Regions from separate parts of the Arthrobacter sp. Helios genome, predicted to be linked through region 2. Evidence: predicted binding sites of a transcription regulator. Region 2 holds the regulator's gene; each other region holds the start of a gene.

Region 1 (3,271 bases), 750 kb from region 2:
TTCCCGGACGAGGTACGGTTCCGCGACGGTTTCCACCGTCTCCGGCTCCTCGCCGACGGCGATCGCGAGCGTCGACAGCCCGACCGGTCCGCCGTTGAATTTGGTCACCAGGGCGTGGAGCACGGCGCGGTCCAGCCGGTCCAGCCCGCGTTCGTCCACCTCATACATATCAAGTGCCGCTCCGGCCGTGCGGGCGTCAATCTGGTCGACTCCGTGGACCAGCGCCCAGTCGCGGACCCGGCGCAGGAGCCTGTTGGCGATTCGCGGTGTTCCGCGGGACCGTCCGGCGACTTCGGAAAAGCCGGCCGAGTTGACCTTCATGTCCATCAGCATGGCCGAGCGCCGCAGGACCAGCTCCAGTTCCGCGGTGGAGTAGAACTCCAGGTGCCCGGTGAAGCCGAACCGGTCACGCAGGGGTCCGGGCAGCAGCCCGGCGCGGGTGGTGGCGCCCACCAGCGTGAAGGGTGGAAGGTCCAGCGGAATAGCCGTTGCCCCGGCGCCCTTGCCCACGACGATGTCCACCCGGAAATCCTCCATGGCCATGTACAGCATTTCCTCCGCAGGACGGGACATCCGGTGGATTTCGTCCAGGAACAGCACTTCGCCTTCCGTGAGGGAGGAGAGAATGGCGGCCAGGTCTCCGGCATGCTGGATGGCCGGTCCCGAACTGATGCGCAGCGGAGCGTTCATTTCCGCGGCGATGATCATGGACAGAGTGGTTTTGCCGAGGCCGGGAGGACCGGAGAGCAGCACGTGGTCCGCACTGCGGCCCCGGAGCCGCGAGGCTTCCAGGACCAGGGAGAGCTGTTCGCGGACCCGCTTCTGACCCACGAAGTCATCGAGGTTCTTCGGGCGCAGGGCGGCTTCAATGGCCTTGTCGTCCGGATCCGGCGCGGCCGTGGTGAGCGGTTCGGCGGCGGCCACGCTAGCCGGCCTGCTTCTGCGGTGCGCGGGAGCGGGCGGCGTCCTGGCCGAGGCGGCGCAGCGTCAGGCGCAGGATTTCCGCGACGTTGCCGACCTTCGCCGTGTCCGGATGCTCGGCAGCGGTGGCCTCGATGGCGGCGGTGGCGTCCTTTTCGGACCATCCGAGGCCGGTCATGGCTGCCAGCACCTGGTCATTCCAGGCCGGGGCTCCGGCCGGTGCTTCAGCGGTCCCAAGCGGCACGAGTTTGTCGGCGAGTTCCAGCACGATGCGGCGGGCGCCCTTCGGTCCAATGCCGGAAACCTTGCTGAATGCCTTGTCATCCCCGCTGGACGCTGCGACGCGCACAGCCTCGGGGCTGTGCACAGCCAGGACCGCGAGGGCAAGGCGCGGGCCGACGCCGCTGACGCTGAGCAGAATCTCGAATACTTCCCGCTCCCCCGGGTCCGCGAAGCCAAACAGGGTCATGGAGTCCTCACGCACGATCAGTGCGGTATGAACCTGCGCTTCGGTACCTGTCCGCAGCGACGCGAGGGTCTGCGGCGTTGCCTGGATAAGCATGCCGATACCGTTGACGTCAATAACGGCAGATGAGATGCCAACGTGCGCTACAACGCCGCGAAGGGAGGCGATCATGTGGGAACTCCGAGCAATAATCCGGGAACTGAAAATAATCCGTGAACTGAATAGAACATATCTACGAACAGCCTACTGGTCCGCTCCGGATTTCCCGGCACTTCAGCGGCGGGCGCGTTTTGCCTTGGCCTCAGCCTCGGCCCACATCCGCTGCGCCGCGGTCAGGCCGCCCTGCACCGGGCCGCCTCCGGAGGAAGCTGAACCGGCTGTCGAAGCCTGGCCGGGCCCCAGCGCGCCGCGGCGCCAGGCATGGGTGATGGCCAGTGCCAGCGCATCTGCCGCGTCGGCCGGCCGCGGCATCTCGTCCAGGCGCAGGATCTTGGTGACCATGCGTCCCACGGCTTCCTTGTTCGCCGAACCGGAACCTGTCACCGCGGCTTTCACCTCGGTGGGGGTGTGCAGGGCCACCGGAATGCCGCGGCGCGCGGCGGCGGCTATCACGACGCCGGAGGCCTGGGCGGTGCCCATCACGGTACTGACGTTGAGCTGGCTGAACACCCGTTCCACCGCCAAAACATCAGGGGTATGGGTGTCCAGCCACAGTTCAATCGCCTCGGAAATCGCCAGCAGGCGGGCATCCAGAGCGGTGCCCGCTGCCGTACCGGCGACCCCGACCGCCACGAGGGTTGCCCGGCGGTTACCTTCCACGTCCACCACGCCCAGCCCGCAGCGGGTGAGGCCCGGGTCCACCCCCAGGACCCGGATCGGCACGGCGGGGCGCTCAGTCTTCTTCGAGCTGCGCGAGGACGTCCGCGGAGATATCGGCGTTGGAGTAGACGTTCTGGACGTCGTCCAGGTCCTCCACCGCGTCGACCAGCTTCATGAACTTCCGCGCGTTGTCTGCGTCGAGCTCCACGTGCATGGAGGGCAGGAACTCTGCCTCATCGGTGTCGTATTCGATTCCGGCTTCCTCAAGGGCGGCGACGACGGCCCGCAGGTCCGCAGCTTCGGAGATGATCTCGAAGTTGTCCCCGGCCTCCTTGACTTCGTCAGCACCGGCGTCGAGCACCGCCATCAGCAGGTCATCCTCGGTGAGGTCCTTCTTCGGCAGCGTGACAACGCCCTTGCGGGTGAACATGTACGCCACGGAACCGGGGTCGCCCATGTTGCCGCCGTTGCGGGTCACGGCGAGCCGGACTTCGGAGGCGGCGCGGTTTTTGTTGTCCGTGAGGCACTCGATCAGCAGTGCGGTGCCCTGCGGTCCGTAGCCCTCGTACATGATCGTCTGGTAGTCGACGGCTTCACCGAGCAGGCCGGCGCCGCGCTTGACGGCCCGGTTGATGTTGTCAATGGGAACAGAGGTCTTTTTGGCCTTCTGGACGGCCAGCTCCAGGCCGGGGTTGCCGGCCATATCGGCGCCGCCTGCGCGGGCCGCAACTTCAATGTTCTTGATCAGCTTGGCAAAGGACTTGGCACGCTTGGCATCAATGACGGCCTTTTTGTGCTTGGTGGTTGCCCATTTCGAGTGGCCCGACATGCTTTACGCGTCTCCTCTGATCATTTGAATAAATAGTTCGTGGATGCGGCTCTCCCCCGTGACCTCCGGATGGAACGAGGTAGCCAGCAGCTTTCCCGAACGCACTGCCACAATTCTAGCGACTGAATCCTTTTCCGCCTCCGATGCGGACTCCCCCGGGGTAACCTGCGCCAGCACCTGCACGGTGGAGCCTACCTTTTCCACCCAGGGTGCGCGGATAAACACGGCGTGCACAC
Region 2 (3,271 bases):
CGGAGTCCGCGGTCAGGGTGAAGTCCGCCGCGCGTTCGCCGGTGAGGTAACGGGTGCCTGTTCCGCTGGAAAGCAGCGGGTACATCGAGTAGGTGGGCGGGAAGCTCATGGCAGTCCGGCCGGGCCCGCCGAAAGCCTGCAGCACCTGCTGCAGAACCTCATTGGAGCCGTTGCCGGCCCAGATGTTTTCGATACCCAGCCCGTGCCCAAGGTAGGCGGCGAGCCGTTCCCGGAGTTCGGTGAATTCCCGGTCCGGGTACCGGTTGAGCCCGGGCACTGCCTGCTGCACAGAGGCGGTGATTGCCTCCTGCACTTCCTGGGGCAGTCCATGGGTGTTTTCGTTGACGTTCAGCAGGATGGGCACTTCCAGCTGCGGCGCACCGTAGGGAGTGAGCCCCCGGAGATCGTCACGCAGGGGAAGTCGGTTGAGTTTTTCCAGCTGTTCAGTCACCTGTCCAGCTTAAGCCGCACCCTCCTCCGCACAGAATCCGCGGCTCAAGGTGACGCTGGATAAAGCTCCGGAAGGGACAGCCCCGTCGGATCCGGCCCGCCTTCTCTGCTGCCGGAACCATTGCGGGAACCATTGCAGGAGTGCTAGCCGGAAACCGGAATGTACAGCTGGGCACCGGCGGGAACCACGGCGTCCGAGAGGTTGTTCAGTTCCATGATGTCGGCGATCACTTCGCGGGGATCCCGCTCCGGTGCGTATTCGGCCGCCAGCCCCCAGAGCGAGTCTCCCGTGCTGACGCTGATCTGCTGGGTCCGGGTCACCTCGCCGGAGCCGCCTGCGGCCAGAGCCGGTGCGGTGAAGAAGCCGACGAAGGTCAGGAGCGCTGCCCCGCCGAGCATGATGGGGGCGCCCACAAGCAGGAGCCGTCCGCGGCGGGTCAGGCGGAGCGGCGCAGCGGACGCTGCCTGCCTCGGCGCCGCAGCGGCGGTGGAGGCGGAGCGGGAAGCCTGGGCGGGGCCGGAAGTCTGGGAGGTGCGGGAAGTCTGGGAGGTGCGGGCAGGGCGGGCAAAGCTCAGGGATGTGCGGGGTGCCGCAAGCTGAACTGTCATGGCAAAACCTTTCCGGTTCGAACCAGGTCCGGATACAGCCGTAACTCCACGGCTTCGAAACTGACTTCGAACAGTTGGCAACCTTGAATCGAACATGTATTCGATTCCTGCTGTTCCTTTTCTAGCATCTATCTACGAACGATGTCGAGACTCACTCGAACAAATGTTTGAAAATGACCTTCCGCTCCCCTAGCGTTAAGACAAGTGGAGAAGCCATTCCCGCGGTTCCGGCACTAAACCGGAGCCGCAGTGAATCTGAATTTTGTCTGTACTGCTCAAAATTGCTCAGGATTACTCAGACTGGCTCTGATTTGCTCTGATTTACTGATTTGCCGTTCGAAATCAGGGAACCATCCACCACTGACATTGCAGTGACCAGCACCAACCGCCCCGGCCCGGCCGGATGCTCGAAGGGAAGCCGAAGTGCCCCGTAGGACCAACTCCGAAGGCCGTCCGGCTGTGTCCGCTCAGACCGGTTCCATCCGTCCCAAGTCGCTGACGCCCCGGCAAAAGAAGATCCTCGAGACCATCCAGGCTTCCGTTACCGCCAACGGTTACCCGCCTTCCATGCGGGAGATCGGCGACACGGTGGGGCTCGCGAGCCTGTCCAGCGTGACCCATCAGCTGAGCCAGCTGGAAAAAATGGGCTACATCCGCCGCGACCCCAAGCGTCCGCGGGCAATGGAGATCCTCGTGCCCCTGCTGATGCACACCGAGCGGACCGGGGCGGGAGCGGGTGCCGGGGCCAAGTCAGCGGAGGCGGATTCCGCTGCGGAGTCGAACGTTACGGAGCTGACGACGGCCGTGGACACGGCTATGGTCCCCCTCGTGGGCCGGATCGCTGCCGGCGGTCCTATCCTGGCCGATCAGGTCGTCGAGGAGATGATCCCGCTGCCGCGCCAGCTGGTCGGCCACGGCGAGCTGTTTATGCTCCGGGTCTCCGGCGATTCAATGGTTGACGCGGCGATCTGTGACGGCGACTGGGTTGTGGTCCGCCGCCAGCCGACGGCCGAGAACGGTGACATTGTGGCTGCGCTCCTGGATGACGAGGCCACGGTCAAGACCTTCCGGCAGCGCAACGGCCACACCTGGCTCCTGCCCCAGAACACCCGTTACGAACCGATCATGGGCGACCACGCGACCATCATGGGCAAGGTTGTTTCCGTGATGCGGTCCCTCTAGCCGCTTCCCGAAGGAGGCAGCACAGGAACGGGAAGGCCCCGGCAGCCGCCCGCTCCACTGGCTGCCTGCTTCACCGCCCGCCTCACGTCCCTGCTAGGACGCCGCTTTCTGGGCAGCGCTGAGCCGTTCAAGGATTCCCAGGGCGACGCTGCGGTCGGTGGTGGACCAGAACGGCGGCAAGGCCGCACGCAGGAACCCGCCGTAACGGGCATTCGCCAGCCGGGAATCAAGAACGGCGACCATACCGCGGTCACCCGATGCCCGGATCAGCCGTCCAGCGCCCTGGGCGAGCCGGACAGCGGCATGGGTTGCGGAGACCGTCATGAACCCGTTGCCGCCGGCTTTCGCCACGGCCCGGGTGCGTGCCGTCATCAGTGGATCATCGGGCCGCGGGAAGGGAATGCGGTCGATCACCACCAGGCGGCAGGCCTCCCCCGGAACGTCGACGCCCTGCCACAGAGACATGGTTCCGAACAGGCAGGTGGCGTCCTCCTCGGCAAACTGCTTCACCAGCGCTGACATAGAGGACTCGCCCTGGCACAGGATCGGGAAATCAACCCTGAGCCGCATCGCCGCGGCAGCCTCCTCTGCTGCCCTGCGGGAGGAGAATAAGCCCAGGGCACCGCCTCCGGAGGCCTTGAGCAGCGCTTCCAGTTCGTCGAGCTGAGCCGGTGATGTTCCCCGTTCCGGCTTCGGCAGGTCCCGGGCTACGTAGAGCACACCCTGCCGCGGATAGTCGAAGGGGCTGCCGACGTCGGTGCCGGTCCAGGCCGGTGCGGCCGCGCCCACCAGGCCAAGACCACCGGCTACGGGACCGAATTCCGACCCGATCGCCAGCGTCGCCGAGGTCAGGACCACAGTGTGGCCGTCAAAGAGACCGTCGCGCAGCCGTCCGGCGACGGACAGCGGGGCAACGTTCAGGGTCGCCGGCGAGGAGTCGTCCGGCGGGGAGTAGCCCTCGCCGGGGGCGAATGTGCTGGTCCTCGACGCCCAGACAACTTCACCGGCGTCGGGCGCGCTGACCAGCCGC
Region 3 (3,271 bases), 810 kb from region 2:
ATCAGCATCATCTCCGCCTCGTTCAGGGTGGTGATGTGCGTGGCCAGGTGCCACAGCTCCCGTATGAAGGTCACAACGTAGAGCAGCTGGGCGACGATCAAGCCGAGATAGAGGGGTGCCTGGAGCCAGCGGCTGGCGAACATCACGGCACCCAGATAGCCGCGGGCGCGGTTGCCGGGGCTCATGCGGCCGGGCATTCCATGCGCTGCCTCGTGCCGGATCGTCTCATGCAGGACTGTCAACTAATACCCTCACTGTTCTCGCTTTTCTCCCCCGCAGGACTGTCGGCGAAAGCCGGTGTGTCGTCACCAACTGGCGCCGTGGGCTGAGTCACATCAGCCGGACACGCAGGGCAGGATTCAGCGACCCCCCGTGAGGGTGATCCCCGGTGGGGCAGTGACCCCCCGGTGGGGCGGTGGGTCCCGGTAAGAGAGCAGGATCCAGTGACCCCCGGCGAGGTGGTGCCCGGTCAGGACTCCATTGCCGCGATCTGCAGGAGGTTGCCGCAGGTATCGGAGAAGACCGCCGTGGTCACCGGGCCCATTTGGACCGGCGGCTGGGTGAATTCCACTCCGAGGCCCAGCAGCCGTTCATACTCCGCCTGGACGTCCTCAACAGTGAAGGAGTTGAACGGAATTCCGTCGCGCACCAGCGCTTCCTTGAACGGCGGCACCGCCGGGTGTCCGCTCGGTTCCAGCAGCAGTTCGACGCCGCCTTCCTCTCCGGGGTTCCCGACGGTGAGCCAACGGGCGCCGCCGGCGGGCTCATCGGCCCGCTTCTCGAAGCCGAGGACCCGGGTATAGAAGTCCAGAGCCTTGGCCTGGTCGTTCACAAAGATGCTTGCCAGAGTGATTTTCATGGCTGTTGCCTTTCTGCACCCCCGCGTCTTGCGGATGGCAGGACACTATCCCGGGACGACCATCAGGACTGCACGTGGTTGCGCCTGTGACGGTGCTCCAGAAGCAGCCTGGCCCCGTTGAGAATCAGCGTTTCCACGGGAACATCCTGTTCCGCGGCCAGTTCTTCCAGCTCCCGCCCAAGTTTCGGCGGAATGTGCACCTCGACATTCATAGGTTAAACGGTATCCCTGACGGAGACCCTCCGGTTACCACACCGCAGCGGGTACCGCAGGCCGGGCGCCTTCGGTTGAGCGCCCCGCACACCCTGGCGATGAGGCCCGGCTTTGGGGCTTCGCAGTGCTAATCTGAGAGGACTCGAAAGTATGTTCTAAGAAAGGCTGCGGATGCCAGTGTTTTCGGGGAATGTTCCCGGCTCCTCGCCGCGCAGCCAGGCGCTGTCCGACGCCGATGCCGCCTCGGGCTTTCCCAGCCCGTCCCGCGATTACTTCGATGGCCGGATCGACCTGAACCGGCACCTGATCCGCGACATCACCTCCACATACATCGTGCGGGTGTCCGGGGACTCCATGACCGGCACTGGAATCAGCGACGGCGACGAACTGATCGTTGACCGTTCCCTCACACCGCGGGACGGCGCCGTCGTCGTCGCCGTCCTCAACGGCGAGCTGGCGGTCCGCCGGCTCCGGCTGGCCGGCCGTGGCATAGTGCTGGCCGCGGAGAATCCCCACTATGAGGACATTCCGGTGCCGGACCCGGCGGAGCTTTCCATCTGGGGCGTTGTGACACGGTGCCTGCACCATGTCTGAGACTGACCTCTCGGACGCGGGCGGCTCCGAGGCAGTGGCGTCACGGCCCGGACTCCGTGCTGACGCCGTTATCAGCTCCGCCCTGCCCGGCCCAGCTCGTGTGCCAGGGCCGGGTCCAGGGCCGGGTCCAGCGCCCACTCCAGTAATACCGCGGCTGCACCGGATAGCCCTGGTGGACGTCAACAGTTTCTACGTCTCCTGCGAGCGCGCGTTCGATCCGGCGCTCGCAGGCATTCCGGTGGTGGTGCTCTCCAACAATGACGGCTGTGTGGTGGCCCGGTCGGACGAAGCCAAGGCGCTGGGCATCAAGACCGGAGAACCGTGGTTCAAGCTGGCCGACGCCGCACCGCGGCTTGGCCTGGTCCAGCGTTCAAGCAACTACGAGCTCTACGGCGATCTCAGCTCCCGGGTCATGGAGCTGCTCGGCCGGTACGCGCTCTGGCAGGAGGTCTACTCCATCGACGAATCGTTCCTGGGCCTGGCCGGCACGGCAGAAGAACTGGATACCCAGGGTGCGGACATCCGCACCGCCGTCGCCCGCCACACCGGCCTGCCGGTCTGCGTGGGCATCGGCACCACCAAAACGCTGGCGAAGTTTGCCAACCGCATCGCCAAGCAGAACAAGCATCTGGGCGGAGTCTGCAACCTGGACACCATGGATCCGGACGTGGTGGAGACCATTATGTCCCGCGTCCCGGTGACCGGGCTCTGGGGCGTGGGAACCAAGCTGGGCAAGCGTCTCCACGCGCTGGGCATCCGCAGCGTCGCGGACCTGAAGGCGGCAGATCCGGCACTGATCCGCAGCCGTTTCTCCGTTACGCTGCAGCGTACCGTCCTGGAACTGAACGGGACCTCCTGCCTGCCGTTGGAGGAAGAGCGCGCAGACCGGCAGCAGCTGATCTTTTCCCGCAGTTTTTCGGCACCGGTGACGACGGCGGCGGAGATGCGGCAGGTGATGAGCATTTACGCCCAGCAGGCAGCGGCCCGGCTGGAACGCGAGGGGCAGCAGGCCCGGGTGCTTACCGCTTATGCCGGAACCTCTCACTTCAGCCAGAAGGCGGCGTCGTTCCCCTCCGTCACGGTGCGGCTGCAAAGCCCCACGTCCGATCCTGTGGTGCTTACCCGGGCCGCTGTCGGCGCGCTGGAGGACTCCATCGTTGAGGGCGTCCCCTACACCAAGGCCGGTGTGATGCTGAGCGGCCTGTCCGACGCCGGTGCGCAACCGGTGTTCGACGAATTCGTCTCCGCCCATGAGCACCGGCATATTGGTGAGCTCCTGGGCAAGGTTGCGGACAAGTACGGTGCCGCCAGCATCGGTTTGGGCCTGGCCGGTCTCTCAAATGCGAAACCGGACTGGACCATGTCCCGGAAGTTCTCCTCCCCCCGATACACCACCGAGTGGGATGAGCTGCCGGTCGTGAAGGCCTGCTGAGCAGTGTGGAACCCGGCGGAGTAACCCTGCGGTGGAACCCTGCCGGGGAACCGGCCTTGGAACCCAGCGGCCCGGATATCGTTTGCCGGCTGGACTGGCGCTGCCCGGCCGCCGCTTGCAGGTCGATTCCGGTTGCTGCCCGGCTCGCGGGTATCAGCCTTTTCCCACTGACC

The links. The regulator LexA, encoded in region 2, represses DNA repair genes until DNA is damaged. The targets are predictions, from matches to a motif close to TCGAACANNTGTTCGA.
Region 1: the regulator LexA is predicted to act here: its motif matches at 1,610-1,625, upstream of ruvA (Holliday junction branch migration protein RuvA).
Region 3: the regulator LexA is predicted to act here: its motif matches at 1,215-1,230, upstream of umuD (translesion error-prone DNA polymerase V autoproteolytic subunit).

The regions. Positions count from the first base shown of each region.
Region 1 covers NZ_CP095402.1:1,599,207-1,602,477, forward strand. Annotated here, with positions in the region: gene ruvB (Holliday junction branch migration DNA helicase RuvB) at 1-924, opposite strand, end outside; gene ruvA (Holliday junction branch migration protein RuvA) at 926-1,558, opposite strand; gene ruvC (crossover junction endodeoxyribonuclease RuvC) at 1,661-2,269, opposite strand; gene ArtHe_RS07115 (YebC/PmpR family DNA-binding transcriptional regulator) at 2,280-3,035, opposite strand; gene pdxT (pyridoxal 5'-phosphate synthase glutaminase subunit PdxT) at 3,039-3,271, opposite strand, start outside.
Region 2 covers NZ_CP095402.1:848,944-852,214, reverse strand. Annotated here, with positions in the region: gene ArtHe_RS03710 (histidinol-phosphate transaminase) at 1-451, opposite strand, end outside; gene ArtHe_RS03705 (LysM peptidoglycan-binding domain-containing protein) at 595-1,059, opposite strand; gene lexA (transcriptional repressor LexA) at 1,519-2,241, shown strand; gene ArtHe_RS03695 (ATP-dependent DNA helicase) at 2,335-3,271, opposite strand, start outside.
Region 3 covers NZ_CP095402.1:1,663,240-1,666,510, forward strand. Annotated here, with positions in the region: gene ArtHe_RS07400 (TIGR00645 family protein) at 1-185, opposite strand, end outside; gene ArtHe_RS07405 (VOC family protein) at 470-859, opposite strand; gene ArtHe_RS07410 (hypothetical protein) at 922-1,071, opposite strand; gene umuD (translesion error-prone DNA polymerase V autoproteolytic subunit) at 1,244-1,666, shown strand; gene ArtHe_RS07420 (Y-family DNA polymerase) at 1,839-3,098, shown strand.